4 regions of the Alteromonas sp. McT4-15 genome follow, and region 1 is predicted to be linked to each of the others. Evidence: predicted binding sites of a transcription regulator. Region 1 holds the regulator's gene; each other region holds the start of a gene.

The links. Region 1 encodes LexA, which represses DNA repair genes until DNA is damaged. Its sites were predicted from a motif close to TACTGTATNNNNATACAGTA; they were not measured.
Region 2: a site for LexA is predicted at 3,702-3,721, ahead of LHL20_RS01425 (YebG family protein). Genes of this name have one in related genera too.
Region 3: a site for LexA is predicted at 2,727-2,746, ahead of dinB (DNA polymerase IV). Genes of this name have one in related genera too.
Region 4: a site for LexA is predicted at 1,973-1,992, ahead of imuA (translesion DNA synthesis-associated protein ImuA). Genes of this name have one in related genera too.

The regions. Positions count from the first base shown of each region.
Region 1 covers NZ_JAJALG010000001.1:19,516-25,457, forward strand. Annotated here, with positions in the region: gene LHL20_RS00060 (hypothetical protein) at 1-1,647, shown strand, start outside; gene lexA (transcriptional repressor LexA) at 1,760-2,386, shown strand; gene coxB (cytochrome c oxidase subunit II) at 2,971-4,134, shown strand; gene ctaD (cytochrome c oxidase subunit I) at 4,144-5,757, shown strand; gene LHL20_RS00080 (cytochrome c oxidase assembly protein) at 5,854-5,942, shown strand, end outside.
Region 2 covers NZ_JAJALG010000001.1:327,028-332,969, forward strand. Annotated here, with positions in the region: gene LHL20_RS01410 (methyl-accepting chemotaxis protein) at 1-944, shown strand, start outside; gene LHL20_RS01415 (ABC transporter permease) at 968-2,305, opposite strand; gene LHL20_RS01420 (ABC transporter ATP-binding protein) at 2,299-2,985, opposite strand; gene LHL20_RS01425 (YebG family protein) at 3,369-3,656, opposite strand; gene rpsF (30S ribosomal protein S6) at 3,903-4,304, shown strand; gene rpsR (30S ribosomal protein S18) at 4,316-4,543, shown strand; gene rplI (50S ribosomal protein L9) at 4,570-5,022, shown strand; gene LHL20_RS01445 (efflux RND transporter permease subunit) at 5,316-5,942, shown strand, end outside.
Region 3 covers NZ_JAJALG010000024.1:2,822-8,763, forward strand. Annotated here, with positions in the region: gene LHL20_RS15005 (VF530 family DNA-binding protein) at 81-299, shown strand; gene LHL20_RS15010 (MBL fold metallo-hydrolase) at 393-1,268, opposite strand; gene LHL20_RS15015 (DUF1653 domain-containing protein) at 1,342-1,590, opposite strand; gene dinB (DNA polymerase IV) at 1,622-2,692, opposite strand; gene LHL20_RS15025 (FG-GAP repeat domain-containing protein) at 2,973-5,942, opposite strand, start outside.
Region 4 covers NZ_JAJALG010000004.1:6,155-12,096, forward strand. Annotated here, with positions in the region: gene LHL20_RS04530 (Y-family DNA polymerase) at 1-1,267, opposite strand, end outside; gene imuA (translesion DNA synthesis-associated protein ImuA) at 1,270-1,959, opposite strand; gene LHL20_RS04540 (hypothetical protein) at 2,198-2,707, opposite strand; gene LHL20_RS04545 (DUF885 domain-containing protein) at 2,710-4,461, opposite strand; gene LHL20_RS04550 (DUF1820 family protein) at 4,500-4,835, opposite strand; gene LHL20_RS04555 (M28 family metallopeptidase) at 5,041-5,942, shown strand, end outside.

The DNA of each region.
Region 1 (5,942 bases):
TTCGATATTGATAGCGACGGTGTTGATGAAATCGCATACCTACACGGTAATCGCTCATACGATATGACCTCTATCTCTATTCATGATGTAACAACAGGAGAGAAGTTACAGCAGTATGATATAGACGGTGTATCCACCCTATCTTTTGGCAATGTAGACGACGATGCGTCTATCGAGATGGTGACTAACAACGGATACGTCTTTGACATTGAAAGCGGCGCTAATCAATGGCTACTTGGCAGTGGATTCAGCGACGCATACGTAGTTGTTGGTGACATGAATAATGATGGCATCGATGAAATCATCGGTGCCGACTATTACGAAAATATCTCGGTCTATTCTGCCGTTTCGAAAAGTAGTTTGGCAACAGCGACGTATAACGATATCTGCGATATGTCTTATACCAAAGATGACGCGACTAATGAGGGAATGGTCGTTATTTCTGAGTGCCAATGGGGAGAGATCAAAGCACTCACACTGGAAGGGAGTCAAATATCAGAAAAATGGAGCATTAATCACAATACATATAGCGGCATATCACTTCTAATTGGCGATCTGAGCAACGATAACAGTGATGAAATTATCTGGGTCGGAGACTATCAAATCTTAGTTGCACAGCAAGAGGCTAGTGGCGATTATGTGTTGTCAGATATTAAAACTGAGGCACATTCATCCCATTATTTTGCTGCTGGTTGGGCACCGTTTGGTGATAACGATGAAAGAGCTGTTTTTGTAAGTAATACAAATAATTACGACACGTCCATCCAAATTCTGTCAGTAGATAAAGAAGATAACATCACAGTAAGTGAAGAGCTCGGCGACGACGCTTACGATTATAGCCGACCAGTAGTGACTGATTATAACAATGATGGTGTGGGTGAATTATTAACCGGGGCTTTAGATTACAACTCATCATTCAACGTAGTTCAGCTGTCAGATAATTCAACTCAGTGGACACTAAGCCAAAATCATAACAGTCAAATCTCGCTGATTGAAGCCGTTGATGTCAATGAAGATGGCTTTATTGATGCTGTTGTAATTGAAAATGACCGGCTAAAAGCCTACGACATCGAGAACCAGATACTCGTTGATTCGATCATCAGTGACTTCTCCATTGTTGCTGTTGCGGAATTAACGAATAACGGCGAGCAGTTCTTCGCTGTGAGTGGCTATGAGTCACTGAAGCTATATAAGATGCAAGAGGGTGAGTTCATTGGTTTGAATGAGCTTCAAACTGTTTGTAGTCAATTGCTTCGTATCAATTCTGATAGCGATGATGCCTTTGAGTTTGCATGTCTAGACACAACTCATAATGTGATAAATATCTACGATGTGACAAACGACGCATTGGTGCTTAAAGACACCATTTCGCTGACTTTTTACCCGCAAAATATTGCGGTAATCCCTACGACTTCATCTAATCAATCGATACTCGGCATTTATCCGACTAACGAATATGATTCTTCATACGGGTACTATGACAATATTAATTATCGAGTTGCTGAGCTTGATAGCAAAGGGAACGTTATTTGGCGTAGTCCCTCAATAAGCATTGATAATGTAGATGGTTTGCGTATTCGAAAAAATAATGCCAACAAAGTAGAGCTGCAAATAGGTAACCCAAACATGGCTCTTCTGGTGAAATAAAGGCAATACACTTGTCGCAGAATAATGCTTTTGGCAAAAGACGCGGCAAGTGCTTGTTATTTAAATTTAGGTGTATATACTTACAGGAACTGTATGAACAGACAGGTCTTTTATGCGCCCACTCACAGCTCGACAAACCGAAGTTTTAGAACTTATTAAAACGACCATGCAAGAAACGGGAATGCCACCTACGCGTGCAGAGATAGCACGACAGCTTGGTTTCCGTTCTGCTAATGCGGCAGAAGAACATTTGAAGGCCTTAGCGCGTAAAGGTGTTATTGAAATTCTGCCTGGTACTTCTCGTGGCATTAAATTGAATATTCCACTGGAAGATGAAACACCAGAGGAAGAAGGGCTACCGCTTATTGGGCGCGTAGCAGCGGGCGAACCTATTCTAGCGCAAGAGCATGTTGAGTCGCATTACAAGGTCGATCCTGCGCTATTTCAACCTCAGGCAGACTTTCTGCTACGTGTAAACGGTATGAGTATGAAAGATATCGGTATTCTTGATGGCGACTTATTGGCTGTGCATCGCACTACTGACGTACACAATGGTCAAGTTGTTGTTGCCCGGGTGGATGAAGACGTCACGGTTAAGCGTTTAGAAAAGCGCGGGCGAGAAGTATTACTGCACGCCGAGAACGATGAATTTGCACCTATAAAAGTTGATTTGGCTTCACAACCTTTTGCTATTGAAGGTATAGCGGTGGGTGTTATCCGAAACGCTGACTGGATGTAAGGTTTCGGCAGGTTAATGTAAAAGCGGCCGTGTAGCCGCTTTTTTTGTACCTTAACTTTCACTTTTGTTGGCTGTTCTATGCATGAAGGTTGTTTTTTGAACAGTCTGTCAAAAAAGTTTAATTTTTTTGTAATCACACCAGAACGTCAATTTTTTCGTGCCGCAAGCGCTTTTTAATCCTGTTACTTTTGACAAGACTACGTTTGAAAATATCCATATTCGCATTTTTATGTATTGATTTTTAACGACTTATATTGATTTCCTTATCGCCTCATCTGTTCCAAATGAGCGTTTAAAAGTTTCACGACGTACTCACACTCCACACCGCATCACTGCACTAACAAGGTGCAGCTAGCCAGCATGAAATGATTAAATTTTAACCATCTCGTTAAATTTTTAGCAGAAAAGACTAGACGGCACGTCATTATTGCGCAATTCTTATACAGAGATTAACAAAATAATAACAATGACTCTAAATTTGTTTTACAAATTGCAGTTGTGGGTCAATCGTTCGCAAACCACTTGGTAGGGACAGCGCGCACTAACATTTAGCGTTAATGGTTCTACCATTACGGAGGTGCTGAGTGAAACAACTAATGACCGTCATGGCAAAAGGGTTTGCTAGTATACCCCTTTTGCTTTTTTCTCATTTCCTTTTTGCGCAGGAGGCTGCAGAAGAAGTTTCTTCTCTTAACCTCAGGCGCGGCGCAACTGACATTAGCGGGCAGGTGTATGACCTGCACATGTTAATGTTTTTCATTTGCGTCGGTATTGCAGTAGTCGTGTTTGGCGTAATGTTCGCCTCTATGTATCTGCACAGAAAGTCACGAGGCGCTAAGCCCGCGAATTTCCACGAAAACGTAAAAGTAGAAATCGCGTGGACTGTAATTCCGTTCCTTATCCTCATTTTTATGGCGGTTCCCGCTGCCAACACGCTAATTGCAATGGAAGACGTCTCTGAACCGGATATGACGGTATTGGTGACGGGTTCTCAATGGAAGTGGCACTACAAATACATGGATAGTGACGTAGAGTTTTACTCGTTGCTGGCTACGCAGCGCGAGCAAATTGAAAACAAGTTTGAAAAAACGGAAAACTATCTTCTTGAAGTTGACCGTCCGCTTGTCATTCCCACAGGTCAAAAAGTTCGTTTTCTGATCACATCTGACGACGTTATTCATTCTTGGTGGGTTCCCGATTTCGCAGTTAAGAAGGATGCAAATCCCGGCTTTATAAACGAAGCATGGGCCAAGGTTAACGAACCCGGGGTATATCGCGGTCAGTGCGCTGAACTTTGCGGCAAAGATCATGGTTATATGCCTGTTGTGGTTATTGCGAAAGAGCCTGCTGAATATGCTGCTTGGATGAGTGAGCAGGAAGACATTATTCGTAAAGCGAAAGAAGAAGAGCAACGCCTTCTGTCGATGAATATGTCGATGGACGAACTGATGAAAGAAGGTGAGCGAGTCTATAACGCAACATGTGCAGCTTGCCATATGCCAAATGGTGAAGGTCTGCCGGGCGTATTCCCTGCTCTTAAAGGCAGCAAAATGGCGCTAGAAGATCAGGAAGGACATATCGATATTGTGCTTCATGGTAAATCAGGTACCGCCATGCAAGCGTTCGGCAAAATGTTAAGCCTCAAAGAAATTGCTGCAGTGGTGACTTATGAACGTAACGCGTGGGGTAACAACACGGGTGACATGGTACAGGCGAAAGACGTTAACGCCGTGGCAACGGGTAACTAGGAGCGAGTTATGAGCAAAGCAACTGAAGTCATTTCGCCAGATTCAACTGTGCATCACGACGATCACGATCACCACGATCATATACCGAAAGGTATTACTCGATGGTTGTTTACCACCAACCATAAAGATATCGGTACATTGTATTTGTGGTTCGCCTTTATCATGTTTTTGGTTGGTGGGGCCATGGCAATGGTCATTCGTGCTGAACTTTTTCAGCCGGGTTTGCAAATTGTCGACCCTAACTTCTTTAACCAGATGACCACTGTACACGGTCTAATTATGGTATTTGGTGCGGTAATGCCAGCCTTTACTGGGCTTGCCAACTGGTTAGTACCTATGATGATAGGAGCGCCAGATATGGCCCTCCCGCGTATGAACAACTGGAGCTTTTGGATTTTACCAGGGGCATTTCTTATTCTTTTGAGCTCACTGTTTATGGAAGGCGGCGGCCCAGCATTCGGCTGGACGTTCTACGCGCCACTTTCAACTACATATAGCGGTGATTCAACGGCACTGTTTGTGTTCTCAGTTCACATTATGGGTATCTCATCCATTATGGGGGCAATTAACGTTATTGTGACTATCTTCAATATGCGTGCCCCTGGCATGACATGGATGAAAATGCCGTTATTTGTTTGGACATGGCTAATTACAGCGTTCCTACTGATTGCGGTAATGCCCGTATTAGCGGGTGCAGTCACCATGGTACTTACTGATAAGTTCTTTGGTACTAGCTTCTTTGATGCCGCAGGTGGGGGTGACCCTGTTATGTTCCAGCACATTTTCTGGTTCTTTGGGCACCCTGAGGTGTACATAATGATATTGCCTGCGTTTGGTATTATCTCGCAAATTGTGCCGACCTTTTCGCGCAAAAAGCTCTTTGGCTATGCATCTATGGTGTACGCCACAGCATCTATTGCACTGTTGTCGTTCGTGGTATGGGCACACCATATGTTTACCACGGGCATGCCGGTGTACATGGAGATGTTTTTCATGTTTGCCACCATGTTGATTTCAGTACCAACTGGGGTGAAGGTGTTCAACTGGGTAGCAACTATGTGGCGCGGCTCTTTGACATTTGAAATGCCCATGATGTTTGCCATCGCGTTCATTGTGCTATTTACCATTGGCGGGCTCTCTGGACTGATGCTGGCCATTACACCCGTGGACTTCCAATACCACGACACTTATTTTGTGGTAGCGCACTTCCACTATGTCCTCGTGACTGGGGCTGTCTTCTCTATTATGGCTGCCGTTTACTATTGGTTGCCGAAATGGACTGGGAAAATGTACGACACAACTTTAGCCAAGTGGCACTTCTGGTGCTCGCTGGTTTCGGTCAACGTCTTATTCTTCCCTATGCATTTTGTCGGATTGGCAGGTATGCCACGTCGTATTCCAGACTATGCATTGCAATTTGCTGATTTCAATAAATGGATCAGCCTTGGTGGCTTCGCGTTTGGCCTATCTCAGCTCATCTTCTTGGCGCTACTTATTAAGGCGTGTAAGAAGCAAGGCGAGCCAGTGTCATCGCAAGTATGGGACGGTGCGGAAGGTCTGGAATGGGAAATTCCCTCACCGGCGCCATACCACACTTTCGAAACGCCACCTGTAGTGAAGTAGTCGCTGTCATAACAGTCAGTGTAATAGTGGACCCACTCCCCCTCATTAGAGGGGGCCACTATCTCACTAGCGCATAGGCAAATTGGGAGGGATGTGATGTCACAACAAAACGCAAATAATAAAATGGTGTTAAAGCTTATTGTCATCGTCATAGGTATGTTTGGCTTTGGATTTGCGTTAGTACC
Region 2 (5,942 bases), 310 kb from region 1:
TCGCGCAAACCTATTTTCCTGATGCGAAACACGTGGCGCAAGCTAAATTGGCGCTCGGTTGCGAGCTTGCAAGAACGCGAACGGCGCTAACGCGTATTAAAGACGCTTCTGCGGGGTTGGAAGCCATTTCAAATACTACGCATGAGCAAGCTGAAAGCACAAGTGCGGCAGTTGTTCAGCAAAATCAAGCGACACAACAAATAGCCTCTGCGGTAACGCAAATGAGCCAAGCTATACAAGAAGTCGCTGAGCGAGTAGAGAGTAACGCAAAAAGTGCGCGCTCTGCCGCTGAAAATGTCAGTACTGGTAATCAAAAAGCCGAAGAGGCTATGCAGGCTATTGTCTCATTGAGAAAAGCGGTTGAGTCGATCTCAGAAACCGTTACAGAACTAGCGCAATCCACGAGTGACATCGGCGAGGCAGCTAATATAATTTCTACCATTGCTGAGCAGACAAACTTACTTGCACTAAATGCAGCCATTGAAGCAGCGCGCGCAGGCGAACAAGGTCGAGGCTTCGCTGTGGTAGCTGATGAAGTACGTACGCTGGCATCAAAAACCCGTGAGTCCACTGACAAAATTCACAATATTATCAGCGAGCTTGCCGAGCGCTCAGACCGCGCCGTTCGCGTATCCACAGAAGGACTAGCGTCTGCTGAGCACGGCAGTAATATTGTTGAAGAAACGCGAGGAGCCCTGTTTGAAATCAACAATGCGGTTAAAGGGATAGCCGACGCCACCGTTGAAATGTCATCTGCGGTTGAAGAGCAAAGTACGGTAGCCGAACATATAAACCAACAGCTCGTAGAAGTTGCTGATGGTGCAGCGGAAACGCAGCGTTCTTCTGAAGCGTCACTGGCAGCAAGTAACGACTTGAAAAACACTGTTAATCAAGTTCATGAGCTCATTTTACGTTTTAGTACCAACAAGCGCGTAGGCGAATAACTTGAATAGGCGGGGCAACCCGCCTATTTGCTATTTAGACCTGCATGTAAGCCACGTCTATAAGCGGCAATTGCTGGGAATAATGAAACGATATAAGTACTAACAAGCACAAGTGAGCCGATAATTGCACTGCTTTGACCAAAAAGTTGCCCAGTGATGAACAAACCATATTCACTGCTAAGCCATGGTTTTATCGCTGTGATTAGCCCCGCTACCAAAACTACACTGAGTATCAGGCTGACAAGCGTAATAAATAGCGCTTCTAATTGAATAAGCAGTAATAAAGTAAAAGGCCCAGCCCCAATAGTGCGTAGCACGGCTATTTCTTGATAGCGCTCGCGCATACTCGCCAATAGCATTGTTGCTAAACCAACTAACGCACTAATCACAATGATAGATGATAAGCCTAGCAGTAAGGCTTCGATATTCCCCATAATTTGCCATAACTCAGCAAGCGCCATACCCGGTAAAATTGCCATTAACGGTGTGTCATTATTCTGATTTAATTGGTATTGCAGTTGAAGCGCGGTAACACGGTTTTTAAGCCCCAACATAACAACAGACACTTGCTGTGGTGCGAACTCATTACTGTTGTAGCGAATCTCAGTTGCGTTATGTTCAGTTACATTGTTCTCATCATGTTCATGTTCATGTTCATGTTCATGCTCATGCTCATCGAGTTTGGGCTTGCTAATAGAACGCATTGAACTATTTTTGCCCCCAGCTTGGTGGCTGTGCGCTTTTTCTAACCCTTCAAGGGTTACATAAACGGCCTTATCGACAGGCGTGCCTGTCTTTTCAAGGACCCCAGCTATGACAAATGGGTGGGTATCGTGATTATTGAACGACACGTTACCCAAGCCATGGGATATTACGATTTTGTCGCCTACCTTATAGCCGAGCGTTTGCGCAATATCGGCACCTACCACGGTAGACAGAGGTTGGGTGAAGTTGCTTCCATGGGCGAAAGCAAGCGCTTGCTTATCACCATACTTAAAGTGCGTAAAAAATTGATTGTTTGTGCCTATAACACGAAACCCTTTGTGGGTGTCGCCTAATGACAATGGAATTATCCATGCCACTTGCTTGTTCGATTCAAGGGATGCAACGCTATTCCATGGGATCCCTTTAGATGGTGTTCCAACGTTGAAAACCGACGAAAGTAACAAATTAAGCTGCCCGCTTGGTGCGCCAACAATTAAGTCAACACCCGAGACCGTGCGTGTGAAGCTGGTTTTAACTTGAGTACGCACAATATCAACCGTGAGCAAAAGACAAACGCTAATGGTGATGCTTAACAAGGTCAACAATGCGGTGTGCTTGCGTCGTTTTAAACTCGCTAGTGCAATTGTAGTTAGCATTGGCCCGCTCCTTCACCCGCATTACCCTGCCTTTTAGTGCCGTTGGCAAGCAGTTCCTTAATGTCTATATGCGTTTTGAAATAGGCGGCCATTGCTGGATCGTGACTGACAAACAACAAGGTGCTGTCTTTTGCAACTTCTTTAAGTAGAGACATGAAACTATCTCGCGCGGCTACATCTAACGCAGACGTTGGTTCATCTACAATTAAAATTTGTGGCGCGTTGACTAGCGCTCGTGCAATAGCGACGCGTTGCTGCTGTCCAATGCTCAAAGCATCTGCTTGTTCGCTTAACACATTATCAGGCAATTGGAGCTTTTCGATTAAGCGTTGAATTTTCTGGCTGAGGGCGTCACTACCTAATGTGTTTTTGGCAAAGTAAGCAGCCGCACGAATATTTTGTTCGACTGTTAGATAGGGAATTAAATTGAACTGTTGAAATACGACACCGATGTGCTGTGCCCTAAAATTATCTCGCTGACGATTTGATAACGTTGAAAAAGGGCGGCCGAGTAAGGATATTTCGCCACTTGTTGGTGTGAGTGTGCCGCTTAGTAAGTTGAGCAATGTACTTTTACCACTGCCTGAGGGGCCCGAGAGAAAAATATGTTCGCCCTCTGCAACTTGCCATTTGTCTATGGCCAGTAGTGGTGACACTGATTTGTTGTAAGCAAACCGCATCTGGTTTACTTCGATGGCTGGCGCGTTGTGGACTATCGACAATTCGTTTTTTATCACACTCTTTTAAACCTGTAATTTCTGACAACCTAATAGCAGTGAACTAAAGCGCCTTTAGCTTAACACTATGTTTTTCAACTCGCTCAAATTACAGCGTGTTCTCAATACCATATGGCAAAACCACACAGCTAAACCACAAGGCCAAATCACAAGAATAAACCATAAGCCGTGTAACAAATAATAAAGGTTTGAGCCTAAGCGCTGTAGGTCGCGTTATGTTATCAAATAACAATAGCGACTACAGTATCAGATAAGTTTTTGCTCGCAGAAACGAGTTAAGTTGTCTAGTGCAGCTTTGTATTTATGGTGTGTTCTAATGTAAAACGTTAACCATTAGCCTGTAGCTTCACAACTTCTGCGCTTTCGTCTTCTAACACGCTTTCTGCAGTAGCACCTTTAAAGATTTTGCTAATTTTATCTTTGTTTTTTGACAGCATAATTGTCAGTTCTTCTACTACGCTATCGTCTAGTTTGATGCCCTTCGCATGAATGTAGTCGGCAAGATTGTCTGCAGCGTCGAGCATTTTGTCGTACTGATCGGCTTCTTTTTTGTCGGTAGTTACCAATTTTTCTACCCCTTTGTGCGTAACAACATACTGTGTGGTAATGGCCATGGTAGGTCCCCTGTTTATTAAAGACACAAAAACTGTACAGCATTTTACTGTACAAATAAACAGTATTTTTATTAAATGTTTGAGTTTTATTAGTGAGAGAAGGGTAACAAGCCGTTTTAAAGGTGATTAATGCTTGTGCAATTGGTAACCGCTGCGTATAATGCGCGCCCTTACAGCCATCCCAATTCGTTCCTTGTCTCCATACAGTCGGCTGTACTGTCGAGGCTACAACCGTAAGGAGCTATAATGCGTCATTACGAAATCGTATTTATGGTTCACCCTGATCAGAGTGAACAAGTACCTGGTATGATCGAGCGTTATACCACAATCCTAAAGCAAGACGGTGGTCAGATTCATCGTTTAGAAGATTGGGGCCGTCGTCAACTGGCTTACCCAATTGAAAAGCTGCACAAAGCCCACTACGTACTAATCAATGCTGAAGCGTCTGCAGAAGCTGTTGATGAATTGGAAAATGCTTTCCGTTTCAACGACGTGATCCTACGTAACATGGTTATGCGCACTAAGACTGCTGTGACTGAGCCTTCTCCAATGATGAAAGAAGAGCCTCGTCGTGAGCGTCGTGACGATTCTGCTCCTCGCCAAGACCGCGCGGAAAAGAAAACTGAAACCACTGAAGACAACGCTTAAGGAGATCACCCATGGCTCGTTTTTTCAGACGTCGTAAGTTCTGCCGTTTCACTGCAGAAGGTGTGACTGAAATCGATTACAAAGATATCGCTACTCTTAAGAACTACATCACTGAGAGCGGTAAAATTGTCCCTAGCCGTATTACTGGTACAAGCGCAAAATATCAGCGTCAGCTGTCTTCTGCGATCAAGCGCGCACGTTTCCTTGCGTTGCTTCCGTACACTGATTCACACAAGTAATTTGGCGAAAATAAGGGTTAGCTAAGATGAATATCATCCTACTAGATAAAATCGCCAACCTTGGCGGCCTGGGCGACCAAGTGACTGTAAAGTCTGGTTACGCTCGTAACTTCCTTTTCCCACAGGGTAAAGCGGTTCCTGCAACTAAAGACAACGTTGAAAAGTTCGAAGCACGTCGTGCTGAACTTGAAGCGAAAATTGCTGAGCAACTAGCTGCTGCTAACGCACGCGCTGAAAAAGTTGCTGAGCTTGCTGAAGTTACAATCGCAGCACCAGCTGGTGACGAAGGTAAACTGTTTGGTTCTGTTGGTACTCGTGACATCGCTGATGCAATCACTGCAGCTGGCGTTGAAGTACAAAAAGCAGAAGTTAAACTACCTACTGGTACTCTTCGTGAGACTGGTGAGTATGACATCGACTTACAACTTCACTCTGACGTTATCACTTCAATCAAAGTGATCATCATTGCTGAAGCGTAATCGCTGACGTATTTGAAAAAGCCGCTCTTTTGAGCGGCTTTTTTGTGCCTGTTTGTCACTACTCACAGAGTTTCGTATATTTGTCGACTCTGTGAAATGTAACAAATTAATTACAATCTCGACCAATAACCTAAAATCCAAGTCCACTTATCTGCGATAAATAGCGGTTTTTAAACCACATTTAAAAGAAATGTTAATTATCGCTAATAATCTTCGTATCACAGTTTTAAACTTTTTCTGTCACTTCTGCGACCTATAGTAAATCGAACTATAAAAAGCATAAGTACCACGTTATGGACATCACTCGTGCAGCAATAAAAAACGCAACTGGGGTAGGTATCGGCATTACATTGTTGGTATTTCTTGGGCTTTACAGTCTATTTAATTTACCCGTTCAGTTATTTCCCGATATTGATCGCCCCTATATCAATATTCAAACTTCGTGGCGGGCTGCGTCCCCGCAAGAAATAGAATCAGAGATAATTGAGCCTCAAGAAGAGGTTTTGCAGGGTATACCTGGGCTTGAGTCGATGAGCGCATGGGCTAACCAGGGTAATGCATGGATAAACCTTGAGTTTGGTTTAGGTACGGACATGCAAAAAACGCTTATTGAAGTGATAAGTCGCATGAACCGTGTTCCACCTCTTCCACGGGATGCCCTTTCCCCCAACATTATGCTTGCAGGCAGCGGTGGTGATGCCCCCGCGCTTACCTATTTCTTCTTACAACGCTTGCCCGGTAACCCTAATGAAATTAATACTTACGTTACTTATTTTACAGATGTAATTAAGCCCCAGCTGGAATCTATTCCTGGCGTAGCACGAGCAAGGATGGAAAGTGGCGTTGGTGGCGTTGAAGAATTCCAAATTGTCTTTGACCCATTTAAAGCTGCGCAACTGGGTATTAACTTAAGTGCAGTT
Region 3 (5,942 bases), on a different contig from region 1:
TACTTCATGGACAATGTCAGTGTATTACGTGTTTCGTGATAAACTTTGTTTTTAGATTCACAACAAAGCAGCATTTAATAATGGATCAGCAACCTAACAACCCATTACACGGGGTTACCTTAGAAAAGATAGTAACTCAACTGCAGGAACGATATGGTTGGGAGGGCTTATATTACCGAATAAAAATAAATTGCTTTAACAATGACCCTTCAGTGAAATCATCACTAAAGTTTTTGCGAAAAACACAGTGGGCACGAGACAAAGTAGAGCAACTTTATATTCAAACTTTCGCTAACTAATTATCGAGCGTGCTGCATTGTGGGTCTGGGAAAGCAACACGCTCCAATGCGTGGAATGAACCTGCTCACCCCACTAGGTTCTTTGATGGCTACTTAAGCATCGGTATACAAAGTAGTTATCCACTTCTCTTCACTAATGAAGTTCCAGCTCCAGTCAGCCCATTTGTCGTCTAAGCCCATCGCTTTGACCTCTTCGAGGGATTTGCCATCTTGCTTGAGTGATTTAACGTAGCTAAACGTTTCGCTGATCATATTCAAAAAGGTGGTGTATTCCTTCTTGTTACTCAATTTACCATGACCAGGAATAACAACCGTATCGTCATCAATTTTATTAAGTAAGTGCTGCACAGATTCCATATATCCCTCGACGTTACCACCCGCGCCTTGGTCAATATAAGGAAACATACCGTTAAAGAATAAATCGCCAGTGTGTAGTACATCAGGCTGTTCAAACCACACAACGCTATCACCATCAGTATGCCCAACTGGCAGGTGCATCACGTGAACGGTTTCACCGTTGAAGTAAATTTTGATGCCTTCATCATAGGTTACTGTTGGCAGTGCTTCAGGTTTTACTTTTTCATCACTTGCCAAGCGTACACGAACATTCTCGTGCGCAAAAATGGTTGCCCCCTTGTGACTATGGAAAAACGCATTAGAGCCCGTGTGATCACCATGGTAGTGTGTATTGATGACATATTTAGGCTTGTCGCTGCCCAGTTCACCTAGTGCAGATGCAATTTTTTCAGCCAAAGGCGCGAATTGATCATCAATAATAAGTACGCCATCTTCACCAGCAGAAACACCAATATTTCCCCCCATACCAGTAAGCATATGCACAGCCCCTCTTACTTCAGTGGCTTTTACTTCAACATCAGCGAACCTATCTTGCGCGAAAGCTTGATTCAAAGGAGATATGGCCACCAATGCCGCCAATATGAGTGAACGTGAACGAATTGCAGAGTGCATGAGTTATTCCTTGTGTTATGGGCGTATTATTATTCTTAAATAAGACCTTCTACACTATGACCTAATTTCAAAATTAGATCATTTTTTCGTCATTAGGTATATCTCCCACGTAGGCAAACCGCGGTAATGTTTCACCATCTCGGTCAACCGTTTCAATAAACATGTCCAGTGGCCTTACCCACAATGCTCGTTCACCATAGCAGGGTCTATAAACAACAAGTTTAGTTTCATCCTCAGAATGCGTGGCAACCTCGTATACATCGTACAAATTACCTTTATAGTGTTTGTAGCGGCCTGGCGTAATTAACTGTGTGTGATTCATTTTAAAGTCCAATAAATAGTTGTTGGTATGCTTAGAAATCAAAAGGCAATGTAAGTTGCTGTGTTGCGTGCTGTGCGGCAAGTCCAATATGAAGACCCACTAAGCGGATCCCGCGTCCATTAGCCCGTTCAAACGCTTCTTCCATCAACTCATGAAAGTAACGCTCATTAAGCGATGCTTGACGATGTTCTACTGTCGTCAATTGAAAGTCGTTAAATTTTAGCTTTACGCCCTGAGTTCGCAAACGTACGGGTTTGCCCGTGCGTTTGCTGTGATTTTCCATACGCTGCTCAAGCTTTTCAAGTAAATGAGGCAAATAGGCCTTACACTGCTCTAGAGTGTGGATATCCTCGCTCAAGGTACGTTCTACGCCTATCGATTTTCGCTCTCTTGACACCGACAACTCGCGATCATCAATGCCATGTGCACGTTCCCACAACACACTACCAAACTTACCCAGCTCTTTCTGAATGCGCTCAAAAGGATACTGCCTGACATCGTTGCAGGTAGTCAGACCGAGCCTTTGAAGTTTTTGCATAGTGACTTTGCCCACACCGGGGATCTTTTTAAGCGGCATTTCACGAACGAACGCATCAAGCTTTTCAGGAGTTATCACACAAATTCCATCAGGCTTGTTTTCATCACTGGCAACCTTTGCAACGAATTTGCAAGGCGCTACCCCCGCAGAGGCGGTAAGTCCCAACTCACTCTTAATACGTGCTCTTATCTCCTCTGCCATCAACGTGGCACTACCACCACAAAACTGACTGTTAGTAACATCAAGATAGGCTTCATCTAGAGATAATGGCTCTATTAGGTCTGTGTAGTCGGAAAAAATCTTACGTATTTTCTGTGACTCATTGGCGTAGACCTCCATTCGTCCCTTTACCAAAGTAAGGTTTGGGCACAATTTCATGGCATAAGCCGTGGCCATAGCAGAGCGCACACCAAATTTACGTGCGGGGTAGTTGCAGGTAGAGATAACACCGCGCCTGTCGGAGCTCCCCCCAATGGCGATGGGAATATCACGCAGCGCTGGGTTATCGCGCATTTCAACTGCGGCATAAAAACAATCCATGTCGACGTGGATAATTTTTCGCATAACCTGCCTTTGCTATTAACGCCATATTGCGTAAAACTGTACAAATAGACAGTATATTATCAATAGCGTTTAATTACACTATCTCGTTATGAAATATTGGTGTGGTTAACGGGTCCCTCGCCCCATATAAAAGGCAGGAAAGTAAACGAATGCATTTTATTTGGCAGGTCGACAAAACGAGAGTCTTCAATAAAAAACGGCGACACACCAAGGTTGATGTGTCGCCGTTCAATTATAAAATCGCCTATAAAAGTATAAAAATTAACGTAAGCAGAGCGACTTAATCAACTCGGCCTAACCAGTACATCGCCCGAGATGTTGCCATCATCACTTCTAGGCTTCCCTCAGCAGATTTTCTCGCATGTAGAGAGTGACTGCGAGCCGAACCAATTAACGCAGGGCTTTTCCAAATACTAATGCCTTCAACCGTCATTTCGCTGAGTTCAGAAGTACCGTAATACTCCCAATCATCGTCATTCGCAGACGTCACAAGAAGTGTCTGTTCTGTGGCGGTTACTGGATTTGCTGCCATGTCGACGATATCCATACTTACCGAAACGTCTGATGTTTTAGTCAAACTGGTGTCAGTTACTTCATACATAACCAAGGATTGGTTTTGATCGTTATAACAAGCTAGCTCCGAGGCAGCGTCACTATCTGCATTAACAAAGGTAAGACGCGCGCAAGAAATATCCGCACTTGCCTGAATAGAAAAGCCTGACGCTGTTGGCTTAAGTATTTGTGTTATGTCGTTGCCTTGAGACAGTGCCACATACACATTGCCATTCATTGCCACAATATCAAAATCACGGAAATATTGAGTCATTGTGTAAGTCGCCAAGATAACTTGATTGTTTACGTCGATAGCTTTTAACGTGCGACCATCAACATAGACAGCATCTTCAAAACCATCGTTATTGAAGTCGAACGCCTTGATAACTGAAACATCATTTGAATAGCTACCGGTAATCTCATATTGAATAGAGAAGTCATTTAACTGCATTGCAGCAAATGCGCCATCATAGGTTTGTGCAGTAGGTAGGAATAAATCGCCGGCACCGTCATTGTTGTAGTCGGTAGTGACAGCAATACGAGAACCATCCCAGTTAGAAGAAATCTCTTCACTAGTGATGTAATTCCCCGTGTTCTCCATTAGTAAGACCTTGGAGCCATCATAACCGTTACCGGTACTTGGCACGAAGAAAACTGCGCGTTCATCACCAGGATACAAATCAGCCCACCCAGCCGCATTAAAGCTATCTAATTGATGCGTGGTTGCTGTTGTTTTTATTGTTGCAGAAGTTGCCGTGACATCTGCCGTTACGAGTAAATCCTCGCCAGAATGTGTAGTGCCAGTGCCCCACAATAGTTCATTAAGGCCATCATTGTCGGCATCGCCAAGGGTTAGCGAAGACGAACCGTGATCAACCATATCAACGCTAAATACAGAAGTGAGCGTGTTATTAGACAGCTTCATGGCGTGAATATTGCCCCACTGGCAGTCACCTACAAGCAACACGGGAGTACTATCCTCGGTCAGTTTCCCTGAACTAATGTCACAAGTGTTAAAATTCTCAATACTCGTAATCTGAGATTTGTTCTGTGCTGAGTACACATAAATGTAAGACCAACTGTCTGCCCCTACAATTTCTTCAATACCGTCGCCATTTATGTCGGCAACAGCAATGTGGCTAGTACTAAATCCTGAATTCAAAAACCACTGGTTTTCTCCAGATTCAAGGTCATAGACCAAACCAGAATTTGTAACTAATTCTAACTGAGCGTCGGAGTCTACGTTACCCAGTGCAATTTCGTAGCTGTCTTCTGCGGTGAAAGTGAACAACGGCGATTCGGGCGAACCGAGATCAACGACAACAATATCACTGGCTTCACCATAGTCACTTGACGAGTACAAATAGGCCAATTCGTCGTCACCATCGTTATCAATATCGCCGAGAACAGCACTATGTATGTAATTGTCGGTAGTAAGAAGCGTGGTTGCCGTTTCGTCAACGTCGGTAATCACAGATACGCTGTGTTGAGATATCACAATAATATCGGGATAATCGTCGTTATCAAAATCGGTACTGAGAACTTGCTTAACTGTTCCACCTTGCTCGATTATATAGGGATACATCCAGGTTTGGTTATAGCTGCCGTTTTGATAAGACAGCAAGAACACACGGTTTTGAGAATCGGTAGAGAGAACTTCATTTTCACCGTCGTGGTCGAAATCACCAATTACCATTGAATTGTTTATTTTAGGCACTTCAACACCCGAACGTGCTAACTCTTGTACTTCATAGTTAGTCACTGAAACATGGGTTTTGACAACTTCAGCACCGTCTTCACCTGTCGAAAAAGCAAATGCGTAATGCTGGGTTTTAAACAACTGATTGCTCGGCGCCTGCCAAGAAATTAATCCGTCTTCATTAATAGTTGCTCCTGAAGGCGCTGACACTAAAGTGGGAACACCTTGATTGTCGCCAAGGTCAGGGTCAGACACAATTGCTCTGAATTCGATATATTCTCCAGGAGACACTGAATCAGGTAAGTTTTCAAACGCGACCTGTGCTGGGGCATCCGACAGAGTAATTGAAATGCGTCCTGACTCTACAATATTCGCGCTATCTGAGACGACCATAGACACTTCTACTACATCGTTAAATACAGCGCGGTAGGCTGGAAAGGTATCCCCTGTAACGTCTTCTACTAAGCTACCATTTAGATACCAGCGGAAACTGACCGATAAATCTTCGTCTTCTGTATCGCTATCATAATAATAGCCGGGACTGACAGTAATAGGTGTCGTCGTGTCCACTGTGTCCCAGGCGTAAAAATCAGGTGCATAGACAGTTGGTGGGATGGACATGTCAGCAATAGCGACAAGTAATCTATCTGCAAGGTTACCACGAATTAATTCATAGGCTTCAACTATAAATGTACCTACGTCGTAGGTACCGTCGTTATCTGTATCTTCTAAATAACGAATAATGCCTTGTTCGAAAAGTAAGGTTGCAGTTTTATCACCCGCTACAACTACCTCCCCCACAGACATGTAAGGCCATAAATACTCAGGGGACTCTGCTTCGACGGCTAGTTTACCTTTAGAGCCAACATAAAAGTCAAATTCAGCATGGTTAACGCTTTCATTGGGCGAATCAGATATGTTGTAATTCCCCATTAATTTATATTGCTCTGAGCCAATAGTAAACGCGATATATTGGCTGGTGTCTGAGTGATAGCTACT
Region 4 (5,942 bases), on a different contig from region 1:
TGGGCTTTTTAAAGGTTAACGTGGGTGCAATATCACTGCTGTAGGTATTAAGTGGGGCAGAGGCCTCATTGACTGTCATATACTCAAATTGATGACTATCTGCCGCTTTAGGCTGAAAAGTACTGTCTTCTCCAAGCTTGGCGTTTAAACGCCCAATTAATTGCTTTTGCGCAACTTCGTTAAAGCGATTGCTAAAAAAGTCGCTGTTGTCCGTGTCGATATCTTCAAATTGATCGCACTTAAGCGAAAGCGCTGTTGCGGGCTCTGGCAATACTATATTTTCTATTTTTAATGTGAGTAAGCTAAGCCAACTATTTACCGATGATTGTGGCATGGCGGCGCGAATGTCTATAACGGTAATCGGCGCTTCTCGAAAATGGATATGCACGTGAATAGATGCCGTGTGTAAATTACGCGCGCGCAAATAATGCGACAAGTGTTCAAGTTGCTGTGTAATAAAAGGCACCAGATGCTGCGTGTTTTCAATATCAAAAGGCAGCAGTACCACATCATCAAAATACGCCTGTGGTCTAAATAGTATGACTTTGGGAAAGGTTTCGCCTCGAAGTGCGGTTAAATAAGTGATGGTGCGATTATCAAAACGTCTGCCGAGTTCGTGTACGGGCATGGCCAGCAACTGATGGACATGTTTAATACCAACTCTGGTTAATGACTCGACCACCTTAGGGGCTAACTCAGTCAGTAGCAGTGAGCACGATGACAATGCATTTTTGATATCATCGTGTGCGTCTAAATATGTGTTTACCTTGTGCTTTGCCAGTACTTTGGCTGCTTCTATAGTCCAGGCGGTGGCAAAGTGGTAGGTGGTACCAGATAACGACAATTCCCGAGAAAGTGTCGACCACAGTGCCTTATGCCCCCCGTAATAATGCGTAAGGTTATCTAGCCGTATAGCCAAACCACAGTGTGCATCAAGCGCAATATCAGAAGCAAAAGGGTAAAGCCGGTGGGCAAGCTGCGACAGCATAACTCGCTCGTTTTCAGCATCAAAAGGCAGTATATGAATGTGGGGGCATAGGGCTGCGGCTTGTGCAAGCCCATGGTTTACTTCAATGCCCATATTATGCGCAGTCTTATTAACCTGCGTAATACGGTTTGATTTACTGCAATATACCGCAACAGGGTTATCGTTCTCGTTAGGCAGTCTGCCTTTTGCAGGCGTCGCATGTGGCTTGTCGCCATGACCAATAGTCTGCAAGTACGCATCTAACGTCAGTTGATAGCAATGAATATACATCCACAGCATAATTAGCTTACCGAGTGGAGTGCTTGGCCTGTCAGTTTGTTATGTTCCATGGCCCATTTAATAGCGTGATTATCCGGTGTCCAGCGATGATCAATGGCAATACTGTTAACTGGCCAACCATGGCGCTGTTTGCGAACATCCACAGACAGTTGCTGTGCACGGTGGTGTAATGCAATATCCAGTGATATAGGAAGTGGCTGAGCGAGGACATTTTTATTTAATGCAGTATAAAGCAAGCATAGGGCGTCATTGTGCGTAGCCGCTACTTGTAAACGCCTTGCGGCTTTGGCATCAACAGCATTACTCCATAGTACAACACAGTGACACGCGGTGCTTTTTAAACATTGCTCTGCTGCCCATAGAGAGTCTTGTTCGTTTTGTGTGTTAACTACCAACACCTGCTGAAGATCTAGCCCTAACTCTGCCAACCAAGGTGTTTGTAATACACCCGGTGGGTTAATAAATACCACCATTTTATGCGTACGCTGATGGCATAAAACCTGTTTAAATAATGTGAGCTCTCCTACACCAGTGCATGAGGCAATGCGTATAAGACCTGTAGATGCAACACCACCATTGAGGGCTTTATCAAGACGAGCATACCCAAGCGAAAACTTAGTTTCGCCTTTATGTTGCTCTCGGGCCCGCCATATATGCGGATGCTTGTTAAGCTCTGATAAAGATTCCAGCATAGCACTCAAAATGAACTGTATTTATATACAGTATTATAGTGCAGCAAATACCCTTTTCAAGAAAAACTCGCAGTACCTGTCGTAGTGCTTTTCTAAGTTATTAAAAAGTATGGAAAACAGAAAAATTAAATGTAAGAGAGTTAAGTATTGTGAGTGCAGTATCGAGATTGAGCTATCGATGGATGCTGCCCGCAAAAATTGCAGACAGCATTTATAAAAACGCTGTAAAGGGGGGCGATTACGCTTGTGGTGCGTCGCTTTTCTCTGACTTTGTTGTGCCAGAGATAGCAGAGGTGACGGCATGACAAAAAGCGATAAAACCATCTGACGTATTCTTTGACCATGTCATACGTACATTGCTTGGCAAGCCCTTAACCACTTCTTTCACATCTTCAAGTGTTAATTCTTCGTAGCTTAACGCCTTGTTTAAGGACTCTTCAAACGACAGCCCTTTTTCACAGCAACCCATAACAATGTTAGAGAAGTTTCTCATGAGCATGTGCAGTACATTGTACTGGTTTTGGTCAATAAGACGGCTCTTAAAAGCACTTTCAATGCGAAGCACTAAGTTCTTTTCCAGCAGATCATTAACCAGCACCAGGTTTCGATAGGCATAGTTAACTTTGTTGTTTGTCTGCTTGTTAGAATGGCGCAATAGCGCGAGTTCTTTTTGTTGGTTCTGCGCGCGAAGCACAAAGTAAATTAACAGCAGGATGAGTAATCCTATAACACTAAATGCAACGATCATGCTTAGTTAGCCTTTTGTTCTTCTATAAAGGTATTGATGTGCTGTTCTAAAATAAACAAAGGAACAGAACCATTCTCTAGCACTGCACGGTGAAACTTACGCACGTCAAAATTCTCACCAAGCGCGGTTTCCGCTTTCTTGCGAAGTGCTTTAATCTTAATTTCACCAATTTTGTATGACAGCGCTTGTGCAGGCCATGAAATATAGCGGTCTATTTCCGTATTCACATTGTGTTCTGATAATGCAGTATTTTCCATCATATAATCAACAGCTTGTTGACGCGTCCAGCCCATCGTGTGCATGCCCGTATCGACAACCAAACGGCATGCTCGCCACATTTCATAACTTAGGCGGCCAAAGTTATCATAAGGGTCTTCATAAATGCCGGCTTCAATACCCAAAAACTCAGAATACAGCCCCCAGCCTTCACCAAACGCTGAAATATATGTATTGCGACGCACCATAGGTAAATCTTCAAGTTCTGCCGCCAGTGAGATTTGCAAATGATGGCCCGGCACGGCTTCGTGCAACGTTAGCGCTGGTAAAGCATAAAGCGGACGTTTATCAAGCGCGTACGTATTTACCCAATAATAACCCGGCTGATCATCGCGACTAGGGTGGATATAGCGCCCCGTAGTGTATTTAGGTGCAATACTATCTGGAACAGGCGCAACGCCGTATGGCGTTCTGGGTAAGTATTCAAAAAGAGAAGGAAGCTTAGCGTCCATTTTCTTAGCAATAAACGACGCTTCTTTTAATAATTCTTCTGCGCTGGTAGCGTAAAATTGAGGGTCTTCACGCAAAAACGCGATAAAGTCGTTAATGTCCCCCTCAAAAGCAAGTTCGTCCACTATTTGCTGCATCTCGTTGCGTATGCGTTTCACCTCAGCAAGACCTAAATTGTGAATTTCCTGCGGGCTCATATCCGTCGTGGTGTAATGTTTGGCTCTATTAGCGTAATACGCGACACCGTCAGGCCAAGTATTGGCAGCAATGTCATCTCTTGCGTTAGGAATATAGTCCTCAACCATAAAGTCGTAAAAGGCTTGGTAGGCGGGTAAAACACGTTCTTTAATGGCGCGTTGACCTTGATTAGTTAAGTTTGTTTTCTCTTCTTCTGAAAAGTACTTAGGGAAGCGTGTGAAAGGCGCGTAAAAACCACTGTCTTCTACCTTGTCTACTAAATAGGAAGAGATTGAATCCTCAAACCCAGTAAGTACCACTTTAGGTTGGGTATACCCCTCTTTTAAGGCTTGCTTCATATAAGCCATTTGCTGCTCAAAATAGGGGAGAAGGGCGTTTAAGCGGCTAATATACGCATTGTAGTCTTCTACTCGCTTAAACGTAGATAGGTTAGGCAGCGATGCCATTGCACCATGAAAACCATATTCTGAATTGATGGGAACCAGATATGCACGGTAAGTATACTCATCTACATAGTTGGCAAGGCGATATTGCTGCATTAAAAGTGCAATATAGGCGTCTTTAGAAATGGTATCTTGGTCATATTGCGCTAGAGACTTCTGAAACGCTTGCCACTGCTTATGCTGCGTAGCTAGTGCGCTTGGCGAGATATCTGGCAGCGAGTGTGCTTGTTCGCTATGACCCTGTCGCGACGCTAGTAAGGGAGAAACAGAAAGCTCGTATTGCCATATTTCATCTAATAGCTGGTACAAGCTTTCATCATTGTTAGGCTTAGCCGACAGATTGATACTGCTTACTAGCAGTATTGCTGCTAACACATAGCGATACATAAGGGTCTCCGGTAACCTTTACCGGCTAGACCCGGCGGTTACTCTTTCGTTGGTGTATAAATTGGACTAGGGAATGAGGTTACTTTATCAGATTTATTTTCTAATTTAGTAATTTTGGCTGAACCTTTTTTCTTTACCGCGTCAATGCGAAGTACATTATGCATTGGCACATAGGTTTGGGTGACATCAGCAAACTCTGATTTCAAGCGCTCGTGGCTAGGATCTACCACAACACTGGTATGGGTATCCCAAACAAAATCGCCAATTTCAATAAAACCAAACAGTGCCCCTTGTATAAGGGTTTTTACATACAATTCGTAACGTTCGCCATTACTCACAAATTGAACGCGATAAAGCGTATCGTCTTTAGACATGTGCTGCTCTTAAATCCTAAAAATGCTGCGCGTAATAACGCATAATTTTACAACGACGCTAAAATACGAGCAATGGTAGGAAACACATGGTGAAGTTAGGTGCAATGTATGCTCGCTTAAAATAGCATTACCACTATGAACTGCGATACCATGCCATGCAGTCTACTTAGGCAAAGTAATCACGAAATTAATTGGTAAAACTACAATGATAAGAAAACTCCTTATTGGTGGTGCAATGACGGCAATGACATTTGCCGCGACAGCACATAACCATGAATCGACAGAAAGCGCCTTTAACCCTAATACGCAGCGCATCAAATCTCACTTGTTCTTTTTAGCAGATGATTTGCTAGAAGGTCGTGACACAGGTTCACGCGGTCACGAAATTGCCGCACTATACATTGCCACAGAGTTTGCAAAATATGGTCTAAAGCCAGCGGGCACTGACGGCTATATTCAAAATGTGTCATTCAGAAAGGCAAACCTTATTCAAGAGTCGCCGTCGTTTACGCTGACTCAAAATGGCGAAACCATTAGCTTTGACTACCCCAAGGAATACTTGGCTGGCCCAAGCCTATTGAGCACTGATGCACAAGTTAACGGTGAGATGGTATTCGTTGGCTACGGTATCGTTGCTGATGAACTGTCACATAACGACTACGAAGGCCTAGATGTAGAAGGTAAGATTGTGGTTGCGCTTGCCGGTAAGCCAAGTGATTTCCCATCTGAGGAAGGGGCACACTTTGCATCTGGCTACCAAAAGTCAAAATACGCAGTAGACAATGGTGCTATCGGTATGATCACTATTACTACGCCTAAGAACGAAAAAGTACGTCCATACCAGAGTCGACTGAACTACATTCATACGCCGCGCATGGCATGGCTAGACAAAGACGGTAATCCAGCTAATAGTTTTGCGCAGCTAAAAGGCGGCGCTTACATGAGTGAAGGCGCAGCACGTAAGCTATTTAACGGTGCTGAGAAAAGCCTAGACGATGTGTATGCATTACTTGAAGCAGATAAAGTACCAACAGGCTTTGCACTTAAAGGTTCTGTAGATATCAGCAAAAAAAGCACTCACGATACTATCACCAGCCCTAACGTTGT